2 regions of the Actinomadura verrucosospora genome follow, and region 2 is predicted to be linked to the other one. Evidence: riboswitches for the same ligand, from Rfam matches in the RefSeq annotation. Region 2 holds a riboswitch; the other holds the start of a gene.
The links. A riboswitch is a leader RNA that binds a small molecule or an ion and turns the genes downstream of it on or off. The one in region 2 is predicted to bind cobalamin.
Positions count from the first base shown of each region.

Region 1: linked by a shared signal. The riboswitch ahead of ABD944_RS24970 (ribonucleoside-diphosphate reductase subunit alpha) and the one ahead of cobN (cobaltochelatase subunit CobN) in region 2 are both predicted to bind cobalamin.

Region 1 covers NZ_BAABEV010000025.1:29,322-35,785, reverse strand. Annotated here, with positions in the region: gene ABD944_RS24980 (YcnI family copper-binding membrane protein) at 1-223, opposite strand, end outside; gene ABD944_RS24975 (MFS transporter) at 300-929, opposite strand; cobalamin riboswitch at 1,036-1,252, shown strand; gene ABD944_RS24970 (ribonucleoside-diphosphate reductase subunit alpha) at 1,392-3,716, shown strand; gene ABD944_RS24965 (ribonucleotide-diphosphate reductase subunit beta) at 3,758-4,753, shown strand; gene ABD944_RS24960 (hypothetical protein) at 4,809-4,967, shown strand; gene ABD944_RS24955 (superoxide dismutase) at 5,100-5,726, shown strand; gene ABD944_RS24950 (acyl-CoA thioesterase) at 5,948-6,364, shown strand; gene ABD944_RS24945 (zinc-binding dehydrogenase) at 6,361-6,464, shown strand, end outside.
Region 2 covers NZ_BAABEV010000068.1:1,693-8,156, reverse strand. Annotated here, with positions in the region: gene ABD944_RS39865 (precorrin-2 C(20)-methyltransferase) at 1-423, opposite strand, end outside; gene ABD944_RS39860 (precorrin-8X methylmutase) at 423-1,043, opposite strand; gene ABD944_RS39855 (precorrin-3B synthase) at 1,040-2,134, opposite strand; cobalamin riboswitch at 2,207-2,328, shown strand; gene cobN (cobaltochelatase subunit CobN) at 2,383-5,976, shown strand; gene ABD944_RS39845 (cobyrinic acid a,c-diamide synthase CobB) at 5,931-6,464, opposite strand, start outside.

The sequences.
Region 1 (6,464 bases), on a different contig from region 2:
ACGACAGCGGGTGGTCGGCCGGCAGGCTCACCACGAGCTTGGTGGTCGAGGCGTCGTCGCGCTCGTTCGGCACCCGGAACGAGACCTTGGTGTACGAGCCCTGCTCGGCGGTCCTGGGGTTGACGCTGACGTGCGCGGACGCCGCCGCGGCCAGGCCGATCACGGACAGGACGGCGAGGGACGCGACGGCGCCGGCGCGCCGGGCGTGCGGAAGGAAGGGCATTGCGGAACTCCGTTCGAGACGTACGGGAATGTCCGGGCGCCGCGAGCCGGCGTCCGGTGACGTACGGCGCTCCGGCTCAGGAGTGAGCGAGCGCCCTCGAACGCGGAGGGGGACCCCGGCGGACGACCTGGTGCCGCAGGGCGCGCCCGGTGGCCGTGACGGCGGCCGCCGCGGGCGCCGTCCGGAGGGGGCGGGCCGGAGGCTCGGCCGGCTCCACGGCGAGCAGGGCCAGCAGCAGCCGGATCGGGCGGTCGGCGAGGGCGGCGACCCGCCGGGCGAGCGACCACGCGGCCCGCTCGCCGCGCCGCAGCCACCACGCGGCCACCAGCGCGGCCGTGCAGTGCGCGAGCGTCATCGCCAGGCCGTTCCCGCCGTGGGCGGCGGGGACCGCGACGGGTTCCGCGGCGCCCGTCATGGCGGCGTGCGCCGCGGGCGCGTGGTGGGGCGCGGTGGCGGCCGTGAACAGCGTGTGCAGGGCGAACTGGCCGCCGAGGAGCCCGCCCAGGATCGTCGCGAGCGAGCGCTCGTGGCCCGCCAGCACCAGCGTCACGCCGAGGACGGCGCCGAAGCCCGTGAGCGCGGCCCAGGCCGGCACCGCCGCGCCGCCCGCCAGGGCGTGCCCGAGGGTCGCCAGCGTCGCGCACACGGTGGCGAACACCACCGCGCGTGCGGGCCGGAACAGCGGCTGCGGCGCATGGGGGCTCATGACGGCCCCCATCGTCCCATCCCCCGCGCGCTCTGCCCAGCCGCCCCCGGACATCCGCCGCCACGCCCAACATCTTGGGGTTGTGCGTTGATCGTCGACTAGATGTAGGGTTCAGTCCCGTGCTGGTCCGCCCCCGCCGTTCGCGGCGGGGGCGGCGTGAGAGGGAACCCGGTGGGAATCCGGGACTGCCCCGCAGCGGTGAGCGGGAACGACCGCCGTCATCGAGCACTGGGCCCGGCGGCCCGGGAAGCGACGGCCAGTAGGACGCCTCGGCAGAGGCGGCGCCCGCGAGTCCGAAGACCTGCCCGCACGCGAGGCCGGGAGACCGGCCTCATCGGGGGTCCGGGTCCGTCCCGGATCGACACACGTCCAGGCCTCGCGGGTGGGCCGGGGACGGAGCGCGGCCTGCCGCCGCGCGCCGTTCGCATGCCTCCGCGAGGCGGCATGCGAGGGGAGATGCACGTGACACAGGTTCTGGCCGCGCCGCCCGCGGAGATCGCCGTCGAGGTCGAGGCGGCCTGCGAGGGGGTGCCGGGCGCCGAGGCCGCGCGGGTGCTGGCCGCGGTCCGGTCCGCGGACGGGCTGGACGCGGCGGCCCTGCGGGACCTCGCGATCGGGGAGGCCGCCGCGCTCATCCCCGCCGAGCCCGGGTACTCCAGGGTGGCCGCGCGGCTGCTCGGCGTCCGGATCCGGGAGGAGGCCGCGGCCGCCGGCGTCCGGACGTTCGCCGAGTCGGTCGCCGCCGCGCACCGCGAGGGACTCCTGGCGGACGACCTGGCCGCCTTCGTCGCCGCCGGGTCCGCCGCGCTGGACGCCCTCGTCGACGACGGCGCCGACGACCGCTTCGAGTACTTCGGGCTCCGGACGGTCTACGACCGGTACCTGCTCAGGCACCCGAGGTCGCGGCTCGTCCTGGAGCGCCCGCAGCACTTTCTCCTCCGGGTGGCGTGCGGGCTCGTCGTTCCCGGCGAAGTCGGGCCGGGGGGTGTGGGGGGCCGGCCCCCCACCGGTGACATGGCGGCGGTCGAGGAGGCCGCCGAGCTGTACGCGCTGCTCAGCACCCTGTCGTACCTGCCCAGCTCGCCCACGCTGTTCAACTCCGGGGCCCGCCGCCCGCAGCTCTCGTCGTGCTTCCTGCTCGACTCGCCGCGCGACGAGCTGGAGTCCATCTACGACCGGTACGGGCAGGTCGCGCGGCTCAGCAAGTACGCGGGCGGCATCGGCGTCTCCTGGACGCGGGTGCGGTCGCGGGGCTCGCTGATCCGGGGCACCAACGGGCACTCCAACGGGATTGTCCCGTGGCTGCGCACGCTCGACTCGTCCGTCGCCGCCGTCAACCAGGGCGGCCGCCGCAAGGGCGCGGCGTGCGTCTACCTGGAGCCGTGGCACGCCGACGTCGAGGAGTTCCTGGAGCTGCGCGACAACACCGGCGAGGACGCCCGCCGCACCCACAACCTCAACCTGGCCAACTGGATCCCGGACGAGTTCATGCGCCGCGTCGAGGCCGACGCGACGTGGTCGCTGTTCGACCCGAAGGAGGTCCCCGAACTGGTCGACCTGTGGGGCGACGAGTTCGACGCGGCCTACCGGGCGGCGGAGCGGGAGGGGCGGTTCGTCCGGCAGGTCCCGGCCCGCAAGCTGTACGGGCGCATGATGCGGACGCTCGCGGAGACGGGCAACGGCTGGATGACGTTCAAGGACGCCGCCAACCGCGCCTGCAACCAGACCGCCGAGCCCGGCAAGGTCGTCCACCTGTCGAACCTCTGCACGGAGATCCTGGAGGTGACGGGCGACCGCGAGGCCGCCGTCTGCAACCTCGGGTCGGTGAACCTGGCCGCGCACGTCGGGCCGTCCGGCGTCGACTGGGAGCGGCTCCGGTCGACGGTCCGCACCGCCGTCCGGTTCCTGGACCGCACCATCGACCGGGGCTTCTACCCGACTCCCGAGGCGGAGAAGGCCAACCGCAAGTGGCGGCCGGTCGGGCTGGGCGTGATGGGCCTCGCGGACGTGTTCTTCACGCTGCGCCTGCCGTTCGACTCGCCCGAGGCGCGCGAGCTGTCGACGCGCATCGCCGAGGAGATCGCCCTCGCCGCCTACAACGCGTCCGCCGACCTCGCCGCCGCCCACGGGCCGCTGCCCGCCTACGGCGCGACCCGCACCGCGCGCGGCGAGCTCCACCTGGACCACTTCCCGGACGCGGCGCCGTCCCGTCCCGCCGACTGGGACGCCCTGCGCGCCCGGGTCGCGGAGGTGGGCCTGCGCAACTCGCTGCTCGTCGCGATCGCGCCGACCGCGACGATCGCGTCCATCGCGGGCTGCTACGAGTGCATCGAGCCGCAGGTGTCCAACCTGTTCAAGCGCGAGACGCTGTCGGGCGAGTTCCTGCAGATCAACCGCTACCTGGTGGAGGACCTGAAGTCGCTCGGGCTGTGGACGCCGGCCGTCCGCGAGGCGGTCAAGAAGGCGAACGGGTCCGTGCAGGGGCTGGTCGACCTGCCGGAGGAGATGCTGTCGCTCTACCGGACGGCCTGGGAGCTGCCGCAGAAGGCGCTCATCGACCTCGCCGCCGCCCGCACCCCGTACATCGACCAGTCGCAGTCGCTGAACCTCTTCATGGAGACGCCGACGATCGGCAAGCTCTCCTCGATGTACGCCTACGCCTGGCGGGCGGGGCTCAAGACGACGTACTACCTGCGGTCCCGCCCGGCGACGCGGATCGCGCAGACGACGGTCGCCGCGGCCGTCTGCTCCCTGGAGAACCCCGAGACCTGCGAGGCGTGCCAGTGACCGAGCGAGCGGAAGAACAGCGGCGAGCGGAGGGGCGGGGCATGCTCCTCGACCCGGGCATGGACCTGACGCTGCGGCCCATGCGCTACCCGGACTTCTACGAGCGGTACCGGGCCGCGATCCGCAACACCTGGACGGTCGAGGAGGTGGACCTCGCCTCCGACCTGGCGGACCTCGCGCGGCTCACGCCCGACGAGCTGCACCTCGTCAACCGGCTGGTCGCGTTCTTCGCCACCGGCGACTCGATCGTGGCGAACAACCTCGTCCTCAACCTCTACAAGCACGTGAACGCGCCGGAGGCCCGGCTCTACCTCTCGCGGCAGCTGTACGAGGAGGCCGTGCACGTCCAGTTCTACCTGACCCTCCTGGACACCTACCTGCCCGATCAGGACGAGCGCGTCAAGGCGTTCGCGGCGATCGAGCACATCCCGTCCATCCGGGCCAAGGCGGAGTTCTGCTTCCGCTGGATCGACTCGCTCGGCTGCCTGGACGAGCTCCGCACCGCCGCCGACCGCAGGGCGTTCCTGCTGAACCTCATCTGCTTCGCGGCCTGCATCGAGGGGCTGTTCTTCTACGGCGCGTTCGCCTACGTGTACTGGCTCCGGTCGCGCGGCCTGCTCAACGGCCTCGCGTCCGGGACGAACTGGGTCTTCCGGGACGAGTCAATGCACATGGAGTTCGCGTTCTCCGTGGTCGACACCGTCCGGGCGGAGGAGCCCGCGCTGTTCGACGCGGAGCTGACGGCCGAGGTCGCCGCGATGATGGAGGAGGCCGTCCAGGCGGAGCTGGCGTTCGCCCGCGACCTGTGCGGGGACGGCCTGCCCGGCATGAGCGCGGACGACATGCGCGCCTACCTCGAATACGTCGCGGACCAGCGGCTCGTCCGGCTCGGCCTGCCCGCCCGCTACGGCACCGCGAACCCGTTCGCGTTCATGGAGTTGCAGGACGTCCAGGAGCTGTCCAACTTCTTCGAGCGGCGCGTTTCGGCCTACCAGATCGGGGTGGAGGGGACGGTCGCGCTCGACGAGGCGTTCTGAACCTTTCGGAACGGGCAGTCGTTGAACCGTGAGGACAAGGCCGAGGAGGAAGAACATGCCTTCCGTCATCGACCGCATCAAGCGGTTCGCCCGGAGCCCGCAGGGCCGCAAGGCGCGCGCCCGCGCGGAACGGCTCGCCCGGGACCCGCGCACCCAGGCGAAGATCCGAGGACTGCTGTCGCGCGGGCGCGGCGGCGGACGCCGCCGCTACTGACCCCACCGAGCGAAACAGGAACAGAAACCGGACCCGCCCTCACCCCGAGGGCGGGTCCGTTCCGTGTCGCGCTCCGGACGCGCCGGTGTTGCGCATTGGACGTAACTGCAACTCGTTTGCAATAGTGGCCGTATGGCCGACTACACGCTTCCCGACCTGCCCTACGACTACGCCGCCCTGGAGCCGGCGATCACCGGCGAGATCCTGGAGCTGCACCACTCCCGGCACCACGCCGCCTACGTCAAGGGCGCCAACGACACGCTGGAGAGGCTCGCCGAGGCGCGCGAGAAGGAGCAGTACGGCGGGCTGGTCGGCCTGGAGAAGACGTTCGCGTTCAACCTCTCCGGCCACGTCCTGCACTCGATCTTCTGGGACAACCTGTCGCCGGACGGCGGCGACCGCCCGGACGGGGAACTGGCGGCGGCCCTCGACGAGCACTTCGGCACGTTCGAGGCGTTCCAGAAGCAGCTCACGGCGGCGACCTCCACCGTCCAGGGCTCCGGCTGGGGCGTCCTCGCATGGGAGCCCCTCGGCAGGCGCCTCGTCGTCGAGCAGGTCTACGACCACCACGGCAACGTCGGCATGAACACGACGCCGCTGCTGGTGTTCGACGCCTGGGAGCACGCCTACTACCTGCAGTACCGCAACGTCCGGCCGGACTACGTGGAGAAGCTCTGGTCGCTCGTGAACTGGACGGACGTCCAGGCCCGCTTCGACGCGGCCCGCGCCCGACCGGAGAGCGCGGCGTCCTCCCGATAGACGGCGGCGTCGGCGCGGCGCCGCTGAGGGGCGGCGTTCACCAGGCCGGGATCGTGCTCAGAACCTTTCCTCGCGGCCCGGTGAACGCCGCTTCCGCCTTGCCGGACGCGGACGCCGAGGGTTGTGCGCGCGCCCTCGCGCAGCCGGGCGACACGGTGCGCGGTCACCGTTGTGCCCGGCCGGTGCGGCGCCGCCGCGGCCCCGCCCCTAGTCTGCTCCTTATGACCGGCGAGTACCTGTACTGGGAGAACGTCCCCACGCGGTGGAAGGACAACGACGTCTACGGGCACGTCAACAACGTCGTCCACTACTCGATGATGGACACCGTCATCAACGAGTGGATGATCCGGACCGCCGGCTTCGACCCCGCGACCTCCGGCTCGATCGCGCTGTGCGTCGAGTCCCACTGCGAGTACAAGGCCGAGGCGTCGTTCCCCGACACGATCCGTGTCGGGCTGCGCGTCGGCAAGCTCGGCCGCTCCAGCGTCCGCTGGGAGGTCGGCATGCTGCGCGGCTCGGACGGCGCGCTCGTCGCCGAGGGCCACTTCGTCCACGTGTTCGTCGACCGCGGCACCCGCCGCCCGGTCGAGATCACCGGAGCCGTCCGCACCGAGATGCAGAAGCTGGTGGCCGCATGACCGCCACCCGCGCGGCCGTCCTCGTCGAGTCGGGACGCCCCGCCCCCTACGCCGCGTCCCGCCCCCTGGAGATCGCCGAGCTCCGCCTCGACCCGCCCGG
Region 2 (6,464 bases):
GGACGCGGCGCTCAGCGACGTCACGCCCGGCACCACCTCGGCCGGGTAGTGCGGCGCGAGCCGCTTGTGCAGGTGCATGTACGACCCGTAGAACAGGGGGTCGCCCTCGCTGAGCACCACGACCGTCCGCCCCGCGTCGAGGTGCGCGGCGAGGCGGGCGGCGCAGTCGGCGTAGAAGTCCTCCAGCGCCCCCTGGTAGCCACCGGGATGGTCGGTGGTCTCCGTCGTCACCGGGTAGACGAGCTGCTCCTCGATCCGCCCGTCCCGCAGGTACGGCTCGGCGACGGTCCGGGCGATGCTGCGGCCGTGCCGCGCGCAGTGGAAGGCCACCACGTCGGCCTCGCCGATCAGCCGCGCCGCCTTCACCGTGACCAGCTCGGGGTCGCCGGGCCCGACGCCCACGCCGAACAGCCGTCCCGCCATCACTCCGCCTCACTGGCGATGGCGTTGACCGCCGCCGCCGTCATCGCGCTGCCGCCGCGCCGCCCGCGGACCACCAGATGGTCCAGGCCGCTCGCGGCGAGCGCCTCCTTGGACTCGGCCGCCCCGATGAACCCGACCGGGATCCCGAGGACCGCCGCCGGGCGCGGCGCGCCCTCCTCCACCAGCTCCAGCAGCCGGAACAGCGCGGTCGGCGCGTTGCCGATCGCGACGACCGCGCCGCCGAGCCGGTCGCGCCACAGCTCCAGCGCCGCCGCGCTGCGCGTGGTGCCGAGCCGCCCGGCCAGCTCCGGCACGCCCGGCTCGCCGAGCGTGCACACGACCTCGTTGCCGGCGGGCAGCCGCGCGCGGGTCACGCCGGAGGCGACCATCCGCGCGTCGCACAGCACCGGCGCGCCCGCCAGCAGCGCCGCCCGCGCCCGCGCCACGACCCCCGGCGACCAGGCCAGGTCCTTGACCAGATCGGTCATGCCGCAGGCGTGGATCATGCGGACCGCGACCCGCGCCACGTCGTCCGGCAGTCCCGACAGGTCGGCCTCCGCGCGGATCGTCGCGAACGACCGCCGGTAGATCTCGGCGCCGTCCCGGACGTAATCGATCACTGCTGTCCCTCCGCCGTCCTCAGCTCGACCGGGCCGCGGGGCATCCCGCAGCGCCGCTCGCATCCCGTCCAGTGGACGGGGGTCTCGGGCGCGCGGCCCAGGCCGTCCACGAAGCGCCGCGCCTCGGCCTGCACGTCGCCGCGCGACTTCGCGCATCCCGGGCTCCCGGTGCAGGCCGTCACGCCCACCCAGGGCGACGCGGGATCGGTCGCGAACCCCGCCGCCGCGAGCTCCGCCGCCGCGCGGCGCGCCTCGTCCCGCTCCAGGTCGCGCACCACCACGCTGCGCCACGGCGTCACCCGCACCTCGTCCGCGACTCCGGCGAGCGCCTCGGCCTGCGCGCCCGACAGCCGGCCCAGCGGAGGCACGGCCTCCAGCGCGGCGAGCCCGTCCCGCTGCGCGAGGATCCCGGCGTGCGGCGGCGCGGGATCCGGGCGCGGCGGCGTCTCCGCCACGGCCGCGCCCAGCCGCTCGGCGACGAGCCGCGCGCCGTCCGGCACCTCCGCGAGCCGCCAGGCGTCGCCCCTGACCTCCAGGAACGCCTCCGCCGCCGCGAGCAGCGCCGCGACGGGATCGCCGGGGACGGGCCCGAGCCGCGTCCCGGCCAGCCGCAGGCCGCCGGGGGTGTGGGCCGCGTCGGCGTCCAGCGCGGCCGTGTCGCCGGTGCCGTCGTCGAGCGCGAACAGGAACCGCCCCGGCAGCCGGGCCAGCTCCGCACGCGCGCAGAGCGCCTCGTCCAGCGCCGTGACCAGCGGATCCGTGGCGAGGGCGCCGCGCGGGCCGCGCCCGCCGAGCGGGGACGCGACGATGTTGCGCACCCGCTCGTGGGTCGCCGACGGAAGCAGCCCGGCGGCCTCCAGCCGGGCCGCGAGCGCTCCGGTGTCGCGGACGCCGCGCACCTGGAGGTTGCCGCGGGACGTGAGTTCGATCACGTCCCGCCCCAGCTCGCGGGCGGCGGCGCCGAGCACCGCGAGCTGCGCGGCGGACACCGCGCCGCCCGGGACGCGGACGCGCGCCAGCGGCCCGTCGGCGGCGTCGTGGGTGCGCAGCGCCCCGGGGCACGCGTCGGGACGGGCTCTGACATTCGGCACGGGGAGGATGTTAACCACAGTTTGCAGGGCGACCGCGCTGCCGTACTCTTCTGCTCAGACGATGGCAATGGGAGGAAGCCGGTGCGAATCCGGCGCGGTCCCGCCACTGTGACCGGGGAGCGAACCCCGCTGTAGGCCACTGTCCGCGAGGACGGGAAGGCCGGGGCGAGCGTCGATCCGGGAGCCAGGAGACTCCTGCCGTCGCGACACCCGCGACCGGGGCGAGGACCCCAGGGGGAGGATGCGCCGTGCCCGAGCACAGCCGCACGGTCCTGTTGCTGTCGACGTCCGACACCGATCTGCTGAGCGCCCGAGCGTCCGGCGCCGCCTACCGGCTCGGCAACCCCGCGCGGCTCACCGCCGCCGACCTGCCCGGGCTGACCGAGGGCGCCGACCTCGTCGTGGTGCGGCTGCTCGGCGGCCGCCGCGCCTGGGAGGACGGTCTCGACGCGCTCCTCGCGGGCCCCCGGCCGGTCGTCGTCCTCGGCGGCGAGCAGGCCCCCGACGCCGAGCTGATGGAGCTGTCCACGGTCAGCGGCGTGTGCGCCGAGGCGCACGCCTACCTCGCGCACGGCGGCCCCGCCAACCTCGCCGAGCTGCACGCGTTCCTGTCCGACACCGTGCTGCTGACGGGGCGCGGCTTCGCGCCGCCGGCCGCGACGCCGACCTGGGGACGGCTCGACCGCGCCGCCCGCGACGGCGGCGGGCCCGTGGTCGGCGTGCTCTACTACCGCGCTCACCACATGGCGGGCAACACCGCGTTCGTGGAGGCGCTCTGCGCCGCCGTGGAGGACGCCGGCGGGCGCGCCATGCCGGTGTTCTGCTCGTCGCTGCGCACCGCCGAGCCCGAGCTGCTGGACACGCTCCGCCAGGCGGACGCGCTGGTGGTGACGGTGCTCGCGGCGGGCGGGTCGCGGCCCGCGACGGCCGGGGCGGGCGGCGACGACGAGGCGTGGGACGTGGGCGCGCTCGCCGCGCTGGACGTCCCGATCCTGCAGGGCCTCTGCCTCACCACGAGCCGGTCCGACTGGGAGGGGAGCGACGACGGGCTGTCCCCGCTGGACGCGGCGTCGCAGGTCGCGATCCCCGAGTTCGACGGGCGGATCATCACCGTCCCGTTCTCGTTCAAGGAGGTCGACGAGGACGGGCTCACCGTCTACGCCGCCGACTCCGAACGGGCGGCCCGGGTCGCCGGGATCGCGGTCCGGCACGGCCGCCTGCGGCACACCCCGGCCGCCGGGCGCCGCCTCGTGGTGATGCTGTCGGCGTACCCGACCAAGCACGCCCGCGTCGGGAACGCCGTCGGTCTCGACACCCCGGCGAGCACCGTCCGGCTGCTCGCCCGGCTCCGCGACGCGGGGTACGACCTGGGCGAGGGCTTCCCCGGCGTCGACGAGCAGGACGGCGACGCGCTCGTCCACGCGCTCATCGCGGCGGGCGGCCAGGACGAGGACTGGCTCACCGAGGAGCAGCTCGCGGGCAACCCCGTCCGCATCTCCGCCGCGTCCTACGAGCGCTGGTACCGCACCCTGCCCGCCGACCTGCGCGAGGGGATGGAGCGGCACTGGGGCCCGCCGCCCGGCGAGCTGTTCGTCCAGGGCGGCGACATCGTCCTCGCCGCCCTGCGCGCCGGCAACCTCGTCGTGATGGTGCAGCCGCCGCGCGGCTTCGGGCAGAACCCCATCGCGATCTACCACGACCCCGACCTGCCGCCCAGCCACCACTACCTGGCCGCGTACCGGTGGCTGTCGGACGAGTTCGGCGCGCACGCGATCGTCCACGTCGGCAAGCACGGCAACCTGGAGTGGCTGCCCGGCAAGGCGGCGGGGATGTCGGCGTCGTGCGGCACCGACGCGGCGCTCGGCGACGTCCCGCTGGTCTACCCGTTCCTCGTCAACGACCCCGGCGAGGGCACGCAGGCCAAGCGCCGCGCGCACGCCGTCCTCGTCGACCACATGGTCCCGCCGATGGCCCGCGCCGAGACCTACGGCGACATCGCCCGCCTCGAACAGCTCCTGGACGAGCACGCGACGATCGCCGCGATGGACCCGGCGAAGCTGCCCGCGATCCGCGCCCAGATCTGGACCCTCATCCAGGCCGCCAAGCTCGACCACGACCTCGGCCTGGACGACCGCCCGCACGACACCGAGTTCGACGACTTCCTCCTGCACGTCGACGGCTGGCTGTGCGAGGTGAAGGACGCGCAGATCCGCGACGGCCTGCACGTCCTCGGCCAGGCGCCCGCCGGCCCGGTCCGCGTCGACCTGGTGCTGGCCATGCTCCGCGCCCGCCAGATGTGGTCGGGGCGCGAGACGCTGCCCGGCTTGCGGGAGGCGCTCGGGCTCAGCGAGGCCGGCGGCGAGGCGCTCGCCGACGTGGACGCCGCCGAGGCCGCCGCCCGCGCCCTCGTGCAGGCCATGGAGGACGCCGGCTGGGCCGTGGACGCGGCGCGCGAGGCCGCCCGGGACGTTCCGGCGGAGCGCCGCGAGGCGGTGACGCGGGTCCTGGAGTTCGCCGCCGCCGAGATCGTCCCGCGCCTGGCCCGGACGACCGACGAGCTCGACCACGTCCTGCACGCCCTGGACGGCGGCTACGTCCCGGCGGGCCCGAGCGGGTCGCCGCTGCGCGGCCTCGTCAACGTCCTGCCGACCGGCCGCAACTTCTACTCGGTCGACCCGCGCGCCGTCCCGAGCCGCCTCGCCTGGGAGACCGGGCAGGCGATGGCGGACTCGCTCCTGGAGCGCTACCGCGCCGACCACGGGGAGTGGCCGCGCTCGGTCGGGCTGTCGGTGTGGGGGACGAGCGCGATGCGCACGGCGGGCGACGACGTCGCCGAGGTCCTCGCGCTGCTCGGCGTCCGCCCGGCCTGGGACGAGGCGTCCCGCCGCGTCACGGCGCTGGAGCCGGTCCCGCTCGCCGAGCTCGGCCGGCCGCGCATCGACGTGACCGTCCGCATCAGCGGCTTCTTCCGGGACGCGTTCCCGCACGTCGTCGCCATGCTGGACGACGCCGTCCGGCTCGTCGCCGGGCTGGACGAGCCCGACGCCGACAACCACGTCCGCGCCCACGTTCGGGCCGACCGGGAGCGGCACGGCGACGAGCGGCGCGCCACGATGCGCGTGTTCGGGTCCGCGCCCGGCGCGTACGGGGCCGGGCTGCTGCCGCTCATCGACAGCCGCAACTGGCGCGACGACGCCGACCTCGCCGAGGTGTACGCGGTGTGGGGCGGCCACGCCTACGGCCGCGACCTCGACGGGGTGCCCGCCCGCGCCGACATGGAGAGCGCCTACCGGCGCATCGCCGTCGCCGCCAAGAACGTCGACACCCGCGAGCACGACATCGCCGACTCCGACGACTACTTCCAGTACCACGGCGGCATGATCGCCACCGTCCGCGCGCTGACCGGCAGGGCGCCGGAGGCCTACGTCGGCGACAGCACCCGCCCGGACGCCGTGCGCACCCGCACCCTCTCGGAGGAGACCGCGCGGATCTTCCGGGCCCGCGTCGTGAACCCGCAGTGGCTCGCCGCCATGCGCCGGCACGGCTACAAGGGCGCGTTCGAGCTGGCCGCGACCGTGGACTACCTGTTCGGCTACGACGCCACCACGGGCGTCATGGCCGACTGGATGTACGACAGGCTCACCGCCGCCTACGTCCTGGACGAGGAGAACCGCGCGTTCATGGCGCAGTCGAACCCGTGGGCGCTGCACGGCATCGCCGAGCGGCTGCTGGAGGCGGCCGAGCGCGGCATGTGGGAGCACCCCGACCCGGCGGTCCTCCAGGGCCTCCAGGAGGTCTACCTCAAGACGGAGGGCGACCTGGAGGACGACACCAGCCGCTGAGCCGCCTCCGGCGACCCCGCCCAGTGCAGGTGCAGGTAGGAGGCGGTGATCCGGTCGTCGCCGTACCCGTCGCGGCCGTCGCGCCACCGGAACAGCGGCTCGGCGCCGGTGTCCAGCGCGGTCCGGTGGAACTCGTGGCCGCGGAACCGCTCGCCCGGACGGGTCAGCGGCGACTCGGCCACCGCGACCGCCTCCCGGTAGCCGAGCGCCAGCCGGGACGTCATCCGCGCGCGGCCCGGCACCCGCCCGCACATCGCCCGGCCGTCGAGTTCCTCGCACAGGTAGAGGAGCCCGGCGCACTCGGCGGCGATCGGGCCGCGGAACGCCGCGACCTCGGCGAGCATCGGCGCGTTGGCGGCCAGCTCGGCGGCGTGGACCTCGGGGAAGCCGCCGCCGATGACGAGCGCGCCCGCCCCGTCCGGCAGGGCCTCGTCCCGCAGCGGGTCGAAGACGGCCACGTCGGCGCCCGCCGCGCGCAGCAGCTCCAC